One region of the Streptomyces malaysiensis subsp. malaysiensis genome, then DNA from elsewhere that is predicted to be linked to it. Evidence: riboswitches for the same ligand, from Rfam matches in the RefSeq annotation. Region 1 holds a riboswitch; each other region holds the start of a gene.
What was found. A riboswitch is a leader RNA that binds a small molecule or an ion and turns the genes downstream of it on or off. The one in region 1 is predicted to bind S-adenosylmethionine.
Positions count from the first base shown of each region.

Region 2: linked by a shared signal. The riboswitch ahead of AB0E24_RS23045 (glutathione S-transferase C-terminal domain-containing protein) and the one ahead of AB0E24_RS18210 (aminotransferase class V-fold PLP-dependent enzyme) in region 1 are both predicted to bind S-adenosylmethionine.
Region 3: linked by a shared signal. The riboswitch ahead of thrC (threonine synthase) and the one ahead of AB0E24_RS18210 (aminotransferase class V-fold PLP-dependent enzyme) in region 1 are both predicted to bind S-adenosylmethionine.

Region 1 covers NZ_JBEZNG010000008.1:90,808-95,639, reverse strand. The annotation lists gene AB0E24_RS18225 (hypothetical protein) at 1-140, opposite strand, end outside; gene AB0E24_RS18220 (rhomboid family intramembrane serine protease) at 293-1,027, shown strand; gene AB0E24_RS18215 (Lrp/AsnC ligand binding domain-containing protein) at 1,024-1,305, shown strand; gene AB0E24_RS18210 (aminotransferase class V-fold PLP-dependent enzyme) at 1,432-2,829, opposite strand; SAM riboswitch class IV at 3,027-3,145, opposite strand; gene trpD (anthranilate phosphoribosyltransferase) at 3,236-4,309, opposite strand; gene qcrB (cytochrome bc1 complex cytochrome b subunit) at 4,487-4,832, opposite strand, start outside.
Region 2 covers NZ_JBEZNG010000011.1:138,747-143,578, reverse strand. The annotation lists gene AB0E24_RS23055 (YhjD/YihY/BrkB family envelope integrity protein) at 1-722, shown strand, start outside; gene AB0E24_RS23050 (Mut7-C RNAse domain-containing protein) at 865-1,608, shown strand; gene AB0E24_RS23045 (glutathione S-transferase C-terminal domain-containing protein) at 1,773-2,618, opposite strand; SAM riboswitch class IV at 2,977-3,123, opposite strand; gene AB0E24_RS23040 (PP2C family protein-serine/threonine phosphatase) at 3,310-4,446, opposite strand; gene AB0E24_RS23035 (Fpg/Nei family DNA glycosylase) at 4,539-4,832, shown strand, end outside.
Region 3 covers NZ_JBEZNG010000003.1:298,789-303,620, reverse strand. The annotation lists gene AB0E24_RS08480 (cold-shock protein) at 103-309, opposite strand; gene AB0E24_RS08475 (MoaD/ThiS family protein) at 728-1,006, opposite strand; gene thrC (threonine synthase) at 1,003-2,313, opposite strand; SAM riboswitch class I at 2,332-2,473, opposite strand; gene AB0E24_RS08465 (glucosyl-3-phosphoglycerate synthase) at 2,670-3,617, shown strand; gene AB0E24_RS08460 (alpha,alpha-trehalose-phosphate synthase (UDP-forming)) at 3,785-4,832, shown strand, end outside.

The sequences.
Region 1 (4,832 bases):
TCCTCGACTCTGGGTTCCCCGGCCAGGTCGAGATGCACATACTCCACGGCTCTGGTCGCGCGGGTCACATCGAACCGGGTGAGATTGCCGCAGAGCGTGCAACGCCAGCGGGTCTGGGCGGTCGGCAGGGGCACGGCCATGGTGCGGTCCTCGCTTCTCGGCTCGTCGGCGGCGTCCTGTAACCCTACGGCCTGAGCCCTGGCCCGCGCCGGGGCCCGTCTCCCGCCCGCGGCCACGGGGAGCGCGGCGAGGCGCTCTGTGGAGGTTGCGTCCGGTACGGAATGATCTGACCATGATCGAGACGTCGTCGGGGCCCGGCCGCCCCTGGATGGCGGGGCCCGGCCGCCCGTGGATGACGTACGGCCTGATCGTCAGCTGCTGCCTGATCTTCGTCCTCGGACCGGCCTCGGGGCTCAACCCCGGCTATGGCTCGGGCGGGCGGCTGGTGGAGGCCCAGTCCACGTACTTCGAGCGCTGGGGCGTGGTGCCGAGCGCGCTGTGGAGCGGCGCCCCGGACCAGCCGCTCGCCCCGCTGACCGCGCTGTTCGTGCACGGCAACTGGCTGCATCTGCTCGGCAACATGCTGTTTCTCTACGTCTTCGGGGCGATGACCGAGGAGCGGATGGGACGCCTCCAGTTCGCCGCCTTCTACCTCGCCACCGGCTATCTGGCGCTGCTCGGCTACGCCGCCGCGCACGCCGACTCGGCCCAGAGCCTGGTGGGCGCCTCCGGGGCCATCTCCGGGGTGCTCGGCGCGTTTCTGTGGCTGTTTCCCCGGGCCCGGGTGACCAGCCTCTTCCCGTTTCTGCTCTTCCTCCCGCTGCGCTTCCCCGCCTGGGCGGTGCTGATCTTCTGGGTGGCCCTCCAGTGGCTGGCCGCCCGGCAGGCCGACGACCGCCCGGGCGTGGCCTATCTCGCCCATCTCGTGGGCTTCACCCTCGGGTTTCTCTTCGCGTGGGCCCGATTCGGGCGGACGGCTAGAGTGGGCGGCGCAGCCCGGGCCAGTGAGGGAGAAAGTCAGCCGTGATCACTTCGATCGTGCTCATCAAGACCAACGTGGACCAGATTCCGGAGACCGCCGAGAAGATCGCCGCGATCGGCGGTGTGAGCGAGGTCTACTCGGTCACCGGCGCGCACGATCTGATCGCGATGGTGCGGGTGGCCCGGCACGACGACCTCGCGGACATCATCACGGGCGAGATCAGCAAGGTGCCGGGGGTGGCCTCGACCGAGACCCACATCGCCTTCCGTACGTACTCGCAGCACGACCTGGAGGCCGCGTTCGCGATCGGTCTGGACGGCTAGGGGAACCGGGGCTCCGCCCCGGACCCCGGGGGCTGAGGGCGAAGCCCCTGCCACGCGGCGGAGCCGCGCCGTAGACCCCGTAGGGCCCGGCCGCGCCCGAACGCTCGGGCCACAGGTCCGGAATCCTCAGCCGCGGTCCGGGACGCAGCGGCCGTCCTCGGTGCGGTAGCTCCACCGGGCCCCGTCGCGCACCAGCTCCTTCACGGCGCCGACGAACCGCTCCACATGCTCGTCCGGGGTGCCCGCCCCGAAGCTGACCCGGATCGCGTTCAGCGCCCGCTCCCCCGGCGCGGCCTCGGGCGCACCGCACTCGCCCGGCTCGTCGGGCTCGCTGTCCAGCAGGGTGCGGACCAGCGGATGCGCGCAGAAGAGCCCGTCGCGTACGCCGATGCCGTACTCCGCGGAGAGCGCCGCCGCGAAGTGGGAGCTGTTCCAGCCCTCCACCACGAACGACAGCACCCCGACCCGGGGCGCGTCGTCGCCGAACAGCGAGAGCACCCGCACCTCGGGCACCTCGGCCAGCCCCGCCCGCACCTTCTCGATCAGCTGCCGCTCACGGGCGACCAGCCCCTCGAAACCGGCCTCGGTCAGCGCCTTGCACGCCGAGGCGATCGCGTAGACCCCGATCACGTTCGGCGAGCCCGCCTCGTGCCGGGCGGCGGTGGTGTGCCACTCGACGTCGACACCGCCGTCGTCCCTGCGGGCCACCTTACGGCTGGCGCCGCCGCCCGCCAGATACGGCCGGGCCTCCCGCAGCCAGTCCGCCCGCCCGGCCAGCACACCGGCCCCGAAGGGCGCGTACAGCTTGTGCCCGGAGAAGGCCACCCAGTCGACGTCCGCCTCCGCGATGTCCACGGGGTGGTGCGGGGCCAGCTGCGCGGCGTCCAGGACGATACGGGCGCCATGCGCGTGCGCGGCCGCGGCCAGCTCCCGCACCGGCCACAGCTCACCGGTCACATTGGACGCGCCGGTCACACAGACCAGCGCCGGGCCCCCGGAGCGCCCCGCGAGCGCCCGCTCCAGCGTCTCCACCGCCTGCCGCGGGGAGCGCGGGGCGCTGAGGTAGCGGACGGTGAGGTCCGCCCGCTGCTCCCACGGCAGCAGCGAGGCATGGTGCTCGGTCTCGAAGACGTAGACCTCGGTGCCCCGCGGCGCCACGGCGGCCAGGAGGTTGAGCGAGTCGGTGGTGGAGCGGGTGAAGACGACCTGGTCGTCCTCGCGGCAGCCGAGGAAGGCGGCGACGTCCTTACGGCTGTTCTCGAAGAGGTCGGTGGACAGCTGCGAGAGATAGCCCGCCCCGCGGTGCACGCTGCCGTAGTAGGGCGCGTAGGCGGCGATGTCGTCCCAGACCCGGCGCAGCGCGGGGGCGCTGGCGGCGTAGTCGAGCGCCGCGTAGGTCACCTCGCCCCCGGTGACCAGGGGCACCAGAACGTCGCTGCCCAGCACGGGCAGCGGCTCACAGGCGGCGACGGAGGAATCGGCGGAGGCGGAGGCGGAGGCGAGGGCAGAAGGGCGCACGGACATGGCGAAGTCTCCCGTAAGGGTCGAAGGAATGCGTGCCGCGCACGGGGACGGCGACGAGCCGGCCGTCGGGGCGCGGAGAGGACGCTCGACGCACGGCGGACACCGCGCGGAGCAGGAGAGAAACGGGCCGTCCGGCCCTAGCGCATTCGCTGCATCACGGAAGAGCTCCCTCGACCACCAGGACCCCTAGTGCGAGGGGTCCGCGCTTGCCGCCGGCCTCGCTGCCTGGCGGCCTGGTCATCACCCGGGGCACCCCGCCACGGACGGAGGGTTGCCGGACAGCGGGCCGGGGCCGTAGTCGCTGTCGCTCGTGACCTGGGCAGGAGTATGCCATGTCCTACGGCGGTGCCCATGCCCTGTCCGTATCCCGGACAGAACATGGGCACCGTGACCGACGGCGGAGCGCTCAGGCGTGGGTGGCCCGTACCCACCGCTCCAGGACGTCGCGCGCCGCGCCCGAGTCGATCGACTCGGCGGCCCGCGCGGCGCCCGCCGCGATCCGGTCCGCCAGAGGCTTGTCGCCCGGCTCCGGCTCGAGCGCCACCAGCGCCGCCGCCGAGTTCAGCAGCACCGCGTCCCGGACCGGGCCCTTCTCGCCCGCCAGCAGCCTGCGGGCCACATCGGCGTTGTACGAGGCGTCAGCACCGCGCAGGGCCTCGATGGGGGCCAGTGCGACGCCCGCGTCCCGGGGGTCGAAGGTCTCCTGGCGCACGGCGCCGCCCCGGACCTCCCACACCTGGGAGGTCGTGGTCACGGTGAGCTCGTCCAGCCCGTCGTCGCCGCGGACGACCAGCGCGGAGGAGCCCCGCTCGGCCAGCACACCGGCGATGATGGGCGCCATCCGGGCGTCGGCGACCCCGGTGGCCTGGCACTTCACCCGCGCCGGGTTGGTCAGCGGGCCGAGCAGGTTGAACGGGGTGGCGACGCCCAGCTCACGGCGGGCCGAGGCGACATGCCGCAGCGACGGATGGAACTTCACCGCGAAGCAGAAGGTGATCCCCGCCTCCTCCGCGACCTCGACCACCCGCTCTGGGCCGATGTCCAGATTGACGCCCAGCTTCTCCAGCACATCGGAGGCGCCGCTGGCGGAGGACGCGGCGCGGTTGCCGTGCTTGACGACCCGCGCGCCGGTACCGGCCACGACCAGCGCGGACATGGTGGAGATATTGACGGTCCTGGCGCGGTCGCCGCCGGTGCCGACGATGTCCACGGTCGCCCCGGGCACCTCGATCACCCTGGCGTGCTCGTACATGGCCCGCACCAGACCGGCCACCTCGGAGACCGTCTCGCCCTTGGCGCGCAGCGCGATCGCGAATCCGGCGATCTGGGCGTCGGTGGCCTCGCCCCGCATGATCCGGTCCATGGCCCAGGCGGTGTCGTCCACGTCGAGGTCACGGCCGGCGATCAGCGTGCTCAGTACGTCCGGCCAGGTGCGGGCCGTCGCGGTGCTGTCGCCTCCGGCGGTGGTCACAACGTCCATGGTCCGCTCCTGGATCCGTGGGGTGGGCAGGGAAGGGGTCCGCGCACTTCAGCGGCCCGTCGGCAAGCCTATCGGCAGCACGGCCGGGGCCCCGGCCGGACCGTGCGGTCCGGGCCGGGGCCCTGGTCTGTGGCGTAGCTGTATGAAGAAACCGGTCGCTGGAGGGGCTCCGGGAGATCAGTGGTGGCCGTGGCCGCTGGTGATCTCGTGGTACTCCTCGCGGGTCGGCTTCGGAATGACGTTGTCCTCGCCGTAGTAGCCCTTGGAGAGCTTCGAACGGAGCTTCTGAGAAGGCTTTATCTTCTGCTTGACCCCGTTCTCGTCGACCGCGGGGCCGATCTCGTAGGGCTCGGGCTGGTCGTGCTGGGTGAGCGTGTGCAGCTGCTCCTGCGAGAGCGGCTCGTGGACCTCGATGAACTCACCGTGCGGCAGCCGCTTGATGATGCCGGTCTCCCGGCCGTGCAGCACCTTGTCCTTGTCGCGCCGCTGGAGGCCGAGGCAGATCCGCTTGGTGGCGATGAAC
Region 2 (4,832 bases), on a different contig from region 1:
TCGCCGCCCTGGGCTTTCTCACCCTGGTGCCCCTGCTGATCGTGGTGGCCGCGGCCGACCCGGTGAACCGGCTGGGATTCGCCCAGTGGCTGGGCGAGGGCCTCGGACTCTCCCCGACCTCGCGGGACGAGGTGCAGCGGCTGTTCGCCCCGCCCAAGCAGGCGCTGGAGTCCACCACCGCCTTCGGTCTGGCCACGCTCGCCATCTTCGGGCTGCGCTTCGGCACGGTGCTCCAGGTCGGCTACGAGAAGGTGTGGGAGCTTCCGGCCGGCCGCTGGCACACCGTCTGGCGCCATCTGGTGTGGCTCGTGGTGCTGATCTGCTATCTGCTGCTCTCCGCCCATCTGGCGCCCGGTCTCTCCCGGGTGCTGGTGGCGGTGGTGGGCACGGTGCTGTTCTTCTGGTGGTCGCAGCATCTGCTGCTCGGCGGGCGGATCAGCTGGGGCGCCCTGCTGCCCGGCGCGCTGGCCACCGGCGTCGGGCTGCTGGGGCTGCGGGTCTTCTCCCAGCTGGTGTTCTCCCCGCTGATCGCCTCCAGCACGGTCTCCTACGGCCCGGTCGGCACCGTCCTGGTCGTCCAGTCCTGGCTGGTCGGCGTCGGCTTCGTGGTCTTCGGCGGTGCGCTCGTCGGGCGGGTGCTGCACGAGGACTATCTGCGGATGGTGGCATGGCGCCGCAAGAGACACCGCGACCGCGCCAAGGCGGACCCACCGGTCGGCTGACGCCCGGACGACGAGCGTACGGGCCGTTCGGCCCGCCGCCCCCGGTGGTTCCCGCCGACGGTCCGTTTTCATGATCGCCAAGCCTGGCGCCGGACCGGAAACGCCATCGCCCCGAGCCGGGCGCGCCTGGCATGCTGGCGGTGTGAACGGACCCGAGATCCACCTCAGCCTCGCCCCTGAACTGCGGTTCTTCACCGTCCCTGAGCGCCGCCGCCCCTGGACGGCCGTCGTCACCGACGGCGCTTCGACTCTCGGCCATGTCGTCGAGTCGCTCGGGGTCCCGCTCACCGAGGTCGGCAGGCTGCTGGTGGACGGGGACGAGGCCGCTGTCTCGCATGTGCCGAGCGCGGGGGAGACCGTGGAGGTCCACCCGGTCGTCCGCCCGCAGCGAGTGCCGGGCGCGCCGCTGCGCTTCCTGCTCGATGTGCATCTGGGCACGCTCGCGCGCCGGCTGCGGCTGCTGGGCGTGGACGCCGCGTACGAGAGCGAGGACATCGGCGATCCCGAGCTGGCCGCGCGCTCCGCCGCCCAGCGCAGGGTGCTGCTCTCCCGCGACCGCGGGCTGCTGCGCCGCCGTGAGCTGTGGGCCGGGGCGTATGTCTACAGCGACCGCCCCGATGAGCAACTGCGGGACGTCCTCGGCCGGTTCACCCCGAGCCTGGTGCCCTGGACCCGCTGCACCGCCTGCAACGGCCCGCTGGAGGACGCCGACAAGGAGGCGGTCCGGGAGCGGCTCCAGCACGGCACCCGGCGCACTTACGAAGTCTTCGCCCGCTGTACGGCCTGCGGGCGGGTCTACTGGCGCGGCGCCCACCACGCCCGTCTGGAAGCCATCGTGGCCGGGGCGATGGGCGAGTTCGGCGCCGCCAGGGCCGCCCTGACCTGAGCGGAGCCGCAGGTCAGGGCGGTGCCTCGGCGGTGACTGGCGGCGGTGGCCGCTACGGCGACTGGTGGCGATGGCTGCTTACGGCCGCCTTCGACGGTGGCGGTGACCTCCAGGGTCCTCGGCGGTGGCGGTCACCGCCGGCGCGGAAACCCCAGGGCGGAAACTCAGGACACCTCGTCCTGGAGCGCCTCCGGGATCGTGGTGTGGAAGGCCGGATGGGCATGCAGCCGCCGTACATAGGCGCGCAGCCGCCCGTGCCGGGAGACCCGGTGGGCCGCGTCGGCGTCCAGGAGGGGCCGGTACTCGGTGTCGAGCTGGACGAGGGCCACCCACAGGTCCACATCGGCGGCGGTCAGCTCGTCGCCCAGTGCGTACGGCGCGGTCGCCAGCTGTCGGTCGAGCCGGTCCAGGGCGGTCAGCAGCCGCTCGAGCGCCGCGTCCCGGCACTCCGGCTCGTGCGCCGTCCCGGCCTGCCGTGCGGCGTGGGTGATGTCCTCGTCGAGGAGTTCGCGGAGGGCGTCGATGTCCGCGGCGAGGGCCGCCGGGCGCAGCCGGGGAGATCCGGCGCCGCCCGGGTCGCTCAGATGGCCGGCGAGATCGCGCAGGATGTCGGGCGTGTGATTGCTGACGACACGTCCGGTCCAGCCGTCGCACAGCGCGGGCGCGTCCAGCGGTCCGCCGTAGCGGTGCCAGGTGGCCTCGTAGGCCCCGCGCAGCGCGGCGAACGCTTCGGGGGTGTCGTCCGGGAGCCCGAGGAGAGTGGTGGCGACGGTGTTCCGCAGCCCGAGCAGATCGAGGGTGATGGAGACGCGCAGCGAGAGCGGACAGCTCGCGGAGAGATAGAGCCGATAGCGATGCGGCACCGGATAGAAGCCACCGGCGAGGTCGACGCCGATACGGCTGCGGAAGCGGTGCGGCGGTGCGGGCGGGGCGATCCGGGGACGCGGCGAACAGGGGTCGGGGTCGAGCAGAGCGGCGGGACCTGAACTGACGGAAAACGTCTCGGACATGGCTCTCCAAGGCAATGACGGAGCCCCGGCCCCGCCGGTCAGGCGGCGCCGATGGCGCAACGGAAGGGAAGCCCGCGCGGGGCGCCCGCCGGGACGGTGCCGGGACACACCCGGCCCGGCCCCGGCGCGCGAGGCCGCGCTCAGTGCTCGGTGACCGCGTCGATTCAGACGGCTGGACTGGAGGCGCTGCAAATGCGCAGCAGATCGATGTGCAGCCGCCTGGTCAGGAGGTGATCCGCCGGAGCCAGGAGACGGCGGAGCGGGGACAACGGCCGGGGACGCCGACGGGCGCCGTCCCTGTGGCTGTCGGTCCTGGGCATCTCCACCGATCCCATCATCGGGGGCTCGCGAGGCAGCGAGACCGCGCTTGTCCCGTCCACGCCGACGGGACCTGGTCGTCACCCGGGGGCACCCCGTCGCGGAAGAAGGGTTGCCTGTCAGCGAGCCGGGGCCGATGACCCGCCTGAGCGGGGATACCGCACGGTGGGCGCTGACAATCGTGACCGTCCCTGACAGTGTCGTCGCGCTCCGCGAGGGCGTCAACCCATGCCAAGGCGGCCAACGCGGGCCGACGGTACGGCGGATGTACGACGCCGGTGTGGCCGCACCCACTCGGAGAACCGGCTGGGAGAGCCCACTTCGGAGAAGCGGCTCAAAGAACCCACACAAAGAACCCACACAAAGAACCGGCTCAGAGAACCGGCCGCCCCGCGCCGCCGATGACCCGCTCGATGAGGACCATCGCCGCGTCGTCCGACAGCCGCCCCTCCGTATGCCGGACCAGGGCGTGGCGCAGCCCGTCCAGGTACTCGGACGGAGTGGCGCCGTCCAGCGTCTCCATGGTCCGGTGCAGCGGGAAGAACTCGTTGCAGTGGTTGCGGGCCTCGACCACTCCGTCGGTGTGCAGCAACAGCCGGTCACCGGGCAGGAACGGAAAGGTCTCGACGCGGATCGGGGGAGGGGCAAGGAAATCCTCGAGGCCGAGCGGCGGCAGCGGGCGCACCGGGTCCAGGGAGCGCACCTTGCGCCCGCGCATCACCAGGGGCGGCGGATGGCCCCGGTTGATCAGATGGACCAGTGACTCCTCCGACACCTGGGCGAGCAGCACGGTGACGAACTGCTCCTCCAGCTCCTGCGGGTCCTGGAACTGGGAACGGTCCAGCAGCTCGTACTCGCGCCCCAGCGCGGCCGCGCAGCGGTGCATCACCTCGGCGAGATCCTGCTCGTAGTGCACCGCCTCCCGGAAGGCGCCCACCACGGCCGCGGCGGACCGCACCGCGGCCAGCCCCTTTCCCCGCACATCGCCGACGATCAGCCGCACTCCGTAGCGGGTGGACATCGCCTCGTACAGGTCCCCGCCGATCTGCGCTCCGCGCTCGGCCGCCATATAGACACTGGCGGTGTTCACCACGCCCATCCGGGCGGGCAGCGGCCTCAGCACCACGTTCTGGGACACCTCGGCGATCCGGCGGATATGGGCCAGCTCACGGTCCCGGCGCACCCGTACCGCGCTGGTCGCCACGCTCGCGACCGCCACCACCACCAGGGCCAGCAGATTCGCGTACACCACCTCGCTGCCCCACGCGTCGTTGTGGGCGGCGGTGATCCCGCAGATCGCCGCGGCCAGCAGCGCCACACCGGCGCTGCCGAACGGCCCCATGGTCACCGCCGCCAGCGCCGGCGCCGGGGAGAGCAGAGAGCCGGTGTAGAGGGTGTGCGCGGGGGAGAGCTCAATACTGAGCACCGCCGCCAGGACCACGAACGGCAGACACCGTGTGATCGCGAACAACGTCTGGCTGCGACCGCTCGCCCCCGGGGTCGGGCGCATGAATCGCATAATTCGGACTTTAGCCGACGAAAGCCCCCGAAGGGATGATTATCCATAACGCGAGACATCAGCCCCGGGCGTAGCCTGACGCTATGCCCGAGCTACCGGATGTCGAGGGGTTCCGGCGGACGCTCGCCTCCTGTGCCCAGGGCCGCCGCGTCGAGCGGGCGGCGGTGGCCGACGCGGGGGTGTTGCACGGGGTGACCGCCCAGCGGCTGAAGCGCGACCTCAAGGGCCGCCGCTTCGCCGCACCGCGCCGCCACGGCAAGTGGCTGATCGCCCCCACCGACGGGCCCACGGTCCTGCTGCATTTCGGCATGACCGGGCGGCTGGTGTGCGGGCCGGACTCCGAACCGGCCGGCCGGTTCGAGCGCGTCGCCTTCGAC
Region 3 (4,832 bases), on a different contig from region 1:
CGAAGCGGGCGGGCCGGGCGACGGGCATGCCGAAGGGTCCGTACCCTGTTACGGGAGACGGACCCTTCGGTTTGTTCGATTCAGCTGCGTCGCGTCGGCGCGTCAGCCTACGGCCACGCGGACCATGTCGGCCTGCGGGCCCTTCTGGCCCTGCGAGATCTCGAACTCGACCCGCTGGCCTTCCTCGAGGGTGCGGTACCCGTCCATCTGGATCGCGCTGTAGTGGACGAACACGTCCGCACCACCGTCGACCGCGATGAAGCCGTACCCCTTCTCCGCGTTGAACCACTTGACGGTGCCCTGAGCCATTCCTAACTCCCCTATTGCTGGCCCTTGCGCAGGACCGCACTCCGCGGACCCGGGTCAGACCTCACCCCCCGGATGTGGGGGGTGTGCGCCGGAACGCGTCGACCGCCGCTGAATGTATCCGTCCCAACGCCCTCTGCAACAGGTCAATCGGACGAGAATTCTGGGCACGGTCGAACGGTTAAAAGTGAGAAATTATGTGAAGTTCGGGCAAGCCGGGCTGGACATAAAGAGCCAACCCGACAATTCGCGCGCACACTTTACGCACAACTTGACGAGTTCTCATATGCGGCTCCGGACCCGGCGCCCTCGGGGAATCCGGGCAACTGTATCGCGATTCCACACACGGAATCGCCCCGTCCGGTTGTCCCGGGACGGGGCGATGCCAAAGGTGAGAAGGGGTGAACGGGCGAACGAGGCGTCAGCAGCCGCCCGCCACCGCCGGGATGATCGAGATTCCCGCGCCGTCCGGGGTCGCCGTGGCCAGGCCGTCGGCGAAGCGGACGTCGTCGTCGTTGACGTAGACGTTGACGAAGCGACGGAGCTTGCCGGTGTCGTCCAGCACGCGGGCCGCGATCCCCTGGTGGTTCTTCTCCAGGTCCGCCAGGACCTCGGCGAGGGTCGCACCCTCGGCGGGAACCTCGGCCTGACCGCCGGTGTAGGTGCGCAGGATGGTCGGGATTCGGACGTTGACGCTCATACGAGGCCAGCCTCTCGGAACGAGTCAAGGGTGGGGCGGATGATGGCGGAGGGACCCGTGGTGGGGGCCACGGCGTCGAGGGTCTTGAGGCCGTCGCCGGTGTTGAGCACGACGGTCGTCAGGGACGGGTCGAGCAGGCCGTCCTCGATCAGCTTCCTGGTCACGCCGACGGTCACCCCGCCCGCGGTCTCCGCGAAGATCCCCTCGGTGCGGGCCAGCAGCTTGATGGCGTCGACGATCTGCTCGTCGTTCACGTCCTCCACCGCGCCGCCCGTACGGCGGGCGATGTCCAGGACGTACGGGCCGTCCGCGGGGTTGCCGATGGCCAGCGACTTGGCGATGGTCTGCGGCTTCTGCGGCCGGACGACGTCATGGCCGGCCTTGAAGGCGGCGGAGACCGGGGAGCAGCCCTCGGCCTGGGCGCCGAAGATCTTGTAGGGCTTGTCCTCGACCAGACCGATCGCGATCAGCTCCTTCAGCCCCTTGTCGATCTTGGTGAGCTGGGAGCCGGAGGCGATCGGGATGACGATCTGGTCGGGCAGCCGCCAGCCGAGCTGCTCGCAGATCTCGTACGCCAGGGTCTTGGAGCCCTCGCCGTAGTACGGGCGCAGGTTGACGTTGACGAAGCCCCAGCCCTCGCCCACCGGGTCGCCGATCAGCTCGCTACAGAAGCGGTTGACGTCGTCGTAGGTGCCCTCGATGCCGACCAGCTCACCGCCGTAGACCGCGGCCATGACGACCTTGCCGGCCTCCAGGTCGTGCGGGATGAAGACACAGGAGCGGAAGCCCGCGCGGGCGGCCGCGGCGCCGACCGCGCCGGCGAGGTTGCCGGTGGAGGAGCAGGAGAGGGTGGTGAAGCCGAAGGTGCGGGCGGCCTGGACGGCGATGGCGACGACCCGGTCCTTGAACGAGTGGGTGGGGTTCCCCGAGTCGTCCTTGATGTGCAGCTCACCGGTGACACCGAGCTCACGAGCGAGGTTGTCGGCCTTGACCAGCTTGGTGAGGCCGGGGTTCAGACTGGGCAGGTCCGCCACGTCCGCGGGGACGGGCAGCAGCGGGGCGTAGCGCCAGATGCTGTTCGGACCGGCCTCGATCCGCCGGCGCAGCCCCTCCGGATCGCCGGCCGGCAGCTCGTACGCGACCTCGAGCGGCCCGAAACAGACCTCGCACGCGAAAATCGGGCCCAGCTCGAACCGCTCACCGCACTCCCGGCAGGACAATGCCACGGCGGGGCCGAAAGCACCGGAGGCGGCAGAGCTGGAGGAGGAGGCGGAAGTGGTTGAGCTTTCTACTGATTGCACAGCCATGGATGGCGAGGCCCTTTCTCCTCATCTTCCTCGGGACGCATTTCGCCACGAGACGGAATTGGCACCTTCCCGAGCTGGGAGCCTCGCGGTGGAATGCGAGATCAGCTGGAGGGTTGCCGGGGCTTCAACGGGCCGTTCCCTCTGCCCCTCTGGATGAGCGGTATGGCGCCGGGCGGACCCGGAGCGTTTGTCAACACGGGCATCGTCGGTGAACACCGGGGTCGACCCCGACATACGACGGTCACGTGCGTTGTTCAAGACTGTAACCGAAGGCCCGGATGGTTGAGATAGCCGTCCGAAGCGCGAGATGGGTCACAGCGACCACAGCAGAGCGACCACAGCAGGGAGACACACAGGTGCTGGATGAGGTGGAGCGCTGGCTGGAGCGCCGCTCCTGGTCGGCCGACGACCGTCCGCTGGATCGCCTGCTGGCCGCGAAGCGGACCTCGGCGACGACGGTGAGCGTGGTCCTGCCCGCCCTGAACGAGGAGGCCACGGTCGGCGAGATCGCCGGCACGATCCGCCGTGAGCTGATGGGCGAGGCGGTGCCGCTGGTGGACGAGCTGGTGGTGCTGGACTCCGGTTCGACGGACCGCACCGCCGAGGTCGCCGCGGCGGCGGGCGCCACCGTCGTCCCCCGCGACTCGCTGCTGCCCCGGCTGCCCGCGGTGGCCGGCAAGGGCGAGGTGCTGTGGCGGTCCCTGCTGGCCACCAGCGGCGACATCGTCTGCTTCATCGACGCCGACCTGCGGGAATTCAACGCGCGCTTCGTCTCCGGGATCGTCGGTCCGCTGCTGACCGACCCCACGCTCCAGCTGGTGAAGGGCATGTACGACCGCCCGCTCGGCGAGCTGGCGGGCCAGGGCGGCCGGGTCACCGAGCTGGTCGCGCGCCCGCTGCTGAACCTCCACTGGCCCCAGCTGGCCGGGTTCGTCCAGCCGCTGGGCGGTGAGTACGCGGCGCGCCGCTCGCTGCTGGAGCGGCTGCCCTTCCCGGTCGGCTACGGGGTCGAGCTGGGGCTGCTGGTCGACGCGCTGCACACGGTGGGGCTCGACGCGCTCGGCCAGGTGGACATCGGGGTGCGCAAACACCGCCACCAGGACGGGCTGGCGCTCGGCCGGATGGCGGCCGCGATCTACCGCACCGCGCAGCTGCGGCTGGCCCGGGGCCACTTGGTGCGGCCGCGGCTGACCCAGTTCGACCGGGGCGAGAGCGGCTTCGAGCCGCGCACCACGGCCGTGGACACCGAGGAGCGGCCGCCGATGATCGAGATCCCGGAGTACGCGGCCCGGCGCGCGGCGTGATGGCCCCCGGGCGGCACGCGAAGGCGCCTGCGGGGATCGCGGGAGAGCGCCCATCCGCTTGCGCGGCGGCGTCCGCATGGCCAGAACCGCCAGAACCGGAATAGCACCTACGGGGCAAGAAACCGTACGTACGTTTGCGCGGGGTCGCACATGGCTAGGCTCGCGACATGGGAGCTCCGCGCACCGCCCCGATCCTGGTCGCGTCCAACCGCGGCCCGGTCTCGTACGGCCTGGGCGAGGGCGGCTCGCTCACCGCCAAGCGCGGCGGCGGCGGGCTGGTCTCCGGCCTCAGCGCGATCGGCTCCGACTCGGGAGCGGTGTGGGTGTGCGCGGCGCTCGGCGAGGGCGACCGCGAGGCGGCCCGGCGCGCCGGGACCAGCCATCTGAACCCCGGTGACACCGGCGGCCAGCAGGTGCGGATGCTCGACATCGCGCCGGATGTCTTCGCCGCCGCGTACAACGGCATCGCCAATTCGGTGCTGTGGTTCATCCACCATCTGCTCTACCAGACCCCGGTCGAGCCGGTCTTCGACGCGGAGTTCGCCGAGCAGTGGGCGGCCTATGAGAGCTACAACGCGGCCTTCGCGGACGCGCTCGCCCAGGAGGCGGTGGCCGAGGCCGTCGTCCTGGTGCAGGACTACCACCTGGCGCTGGTGCCCGCGATGCTCCGCGAGCGCCGCCCCGATCTGCGGATCGGCCACTTCTCGCACACCCCCTGGGCGCCGCCTGACTACTACCGGCTGCTGCCGGACCAGGTCGCGGCGGATGTGCTGCGCGGCATCCTCGGCGGCGACCGCGCCGCGTTCCTCACCGAGCGCTGGGCCACCGCCTTCGCCGACTGCTGTGCGGCCGTGCTGGGCGCGGAGATCGTCCGGGACGGAGATGGCGACGGCGGCGAGGAGGGCGGCAGCACGGCGACGGCCGTGCGCTTCGAGGGGCGGGAGACCCGGCTGGGCGTCCATGGCCTGGGCGCGGACGCGGACTTCCTGCGGGAGCGGTCGCGGCAGGCCGATGTGGACGAGCGGCTGACCAGTCTGCGGGCGCAGATCGGACCGGGCCGGAAGTCGATCGTCCGGGTGGACCGCACCGAGCTGTCCAAGAACATCGTGCGCGGGCTGCTGGCCTACCGACGGCTGCTGGAGACCCGTCCCGAATGGCGGGAGCGCGTGGTCCATGTGGCCTTCGCCTACCCCTCGCGCCAGGACCTCGCGGTCT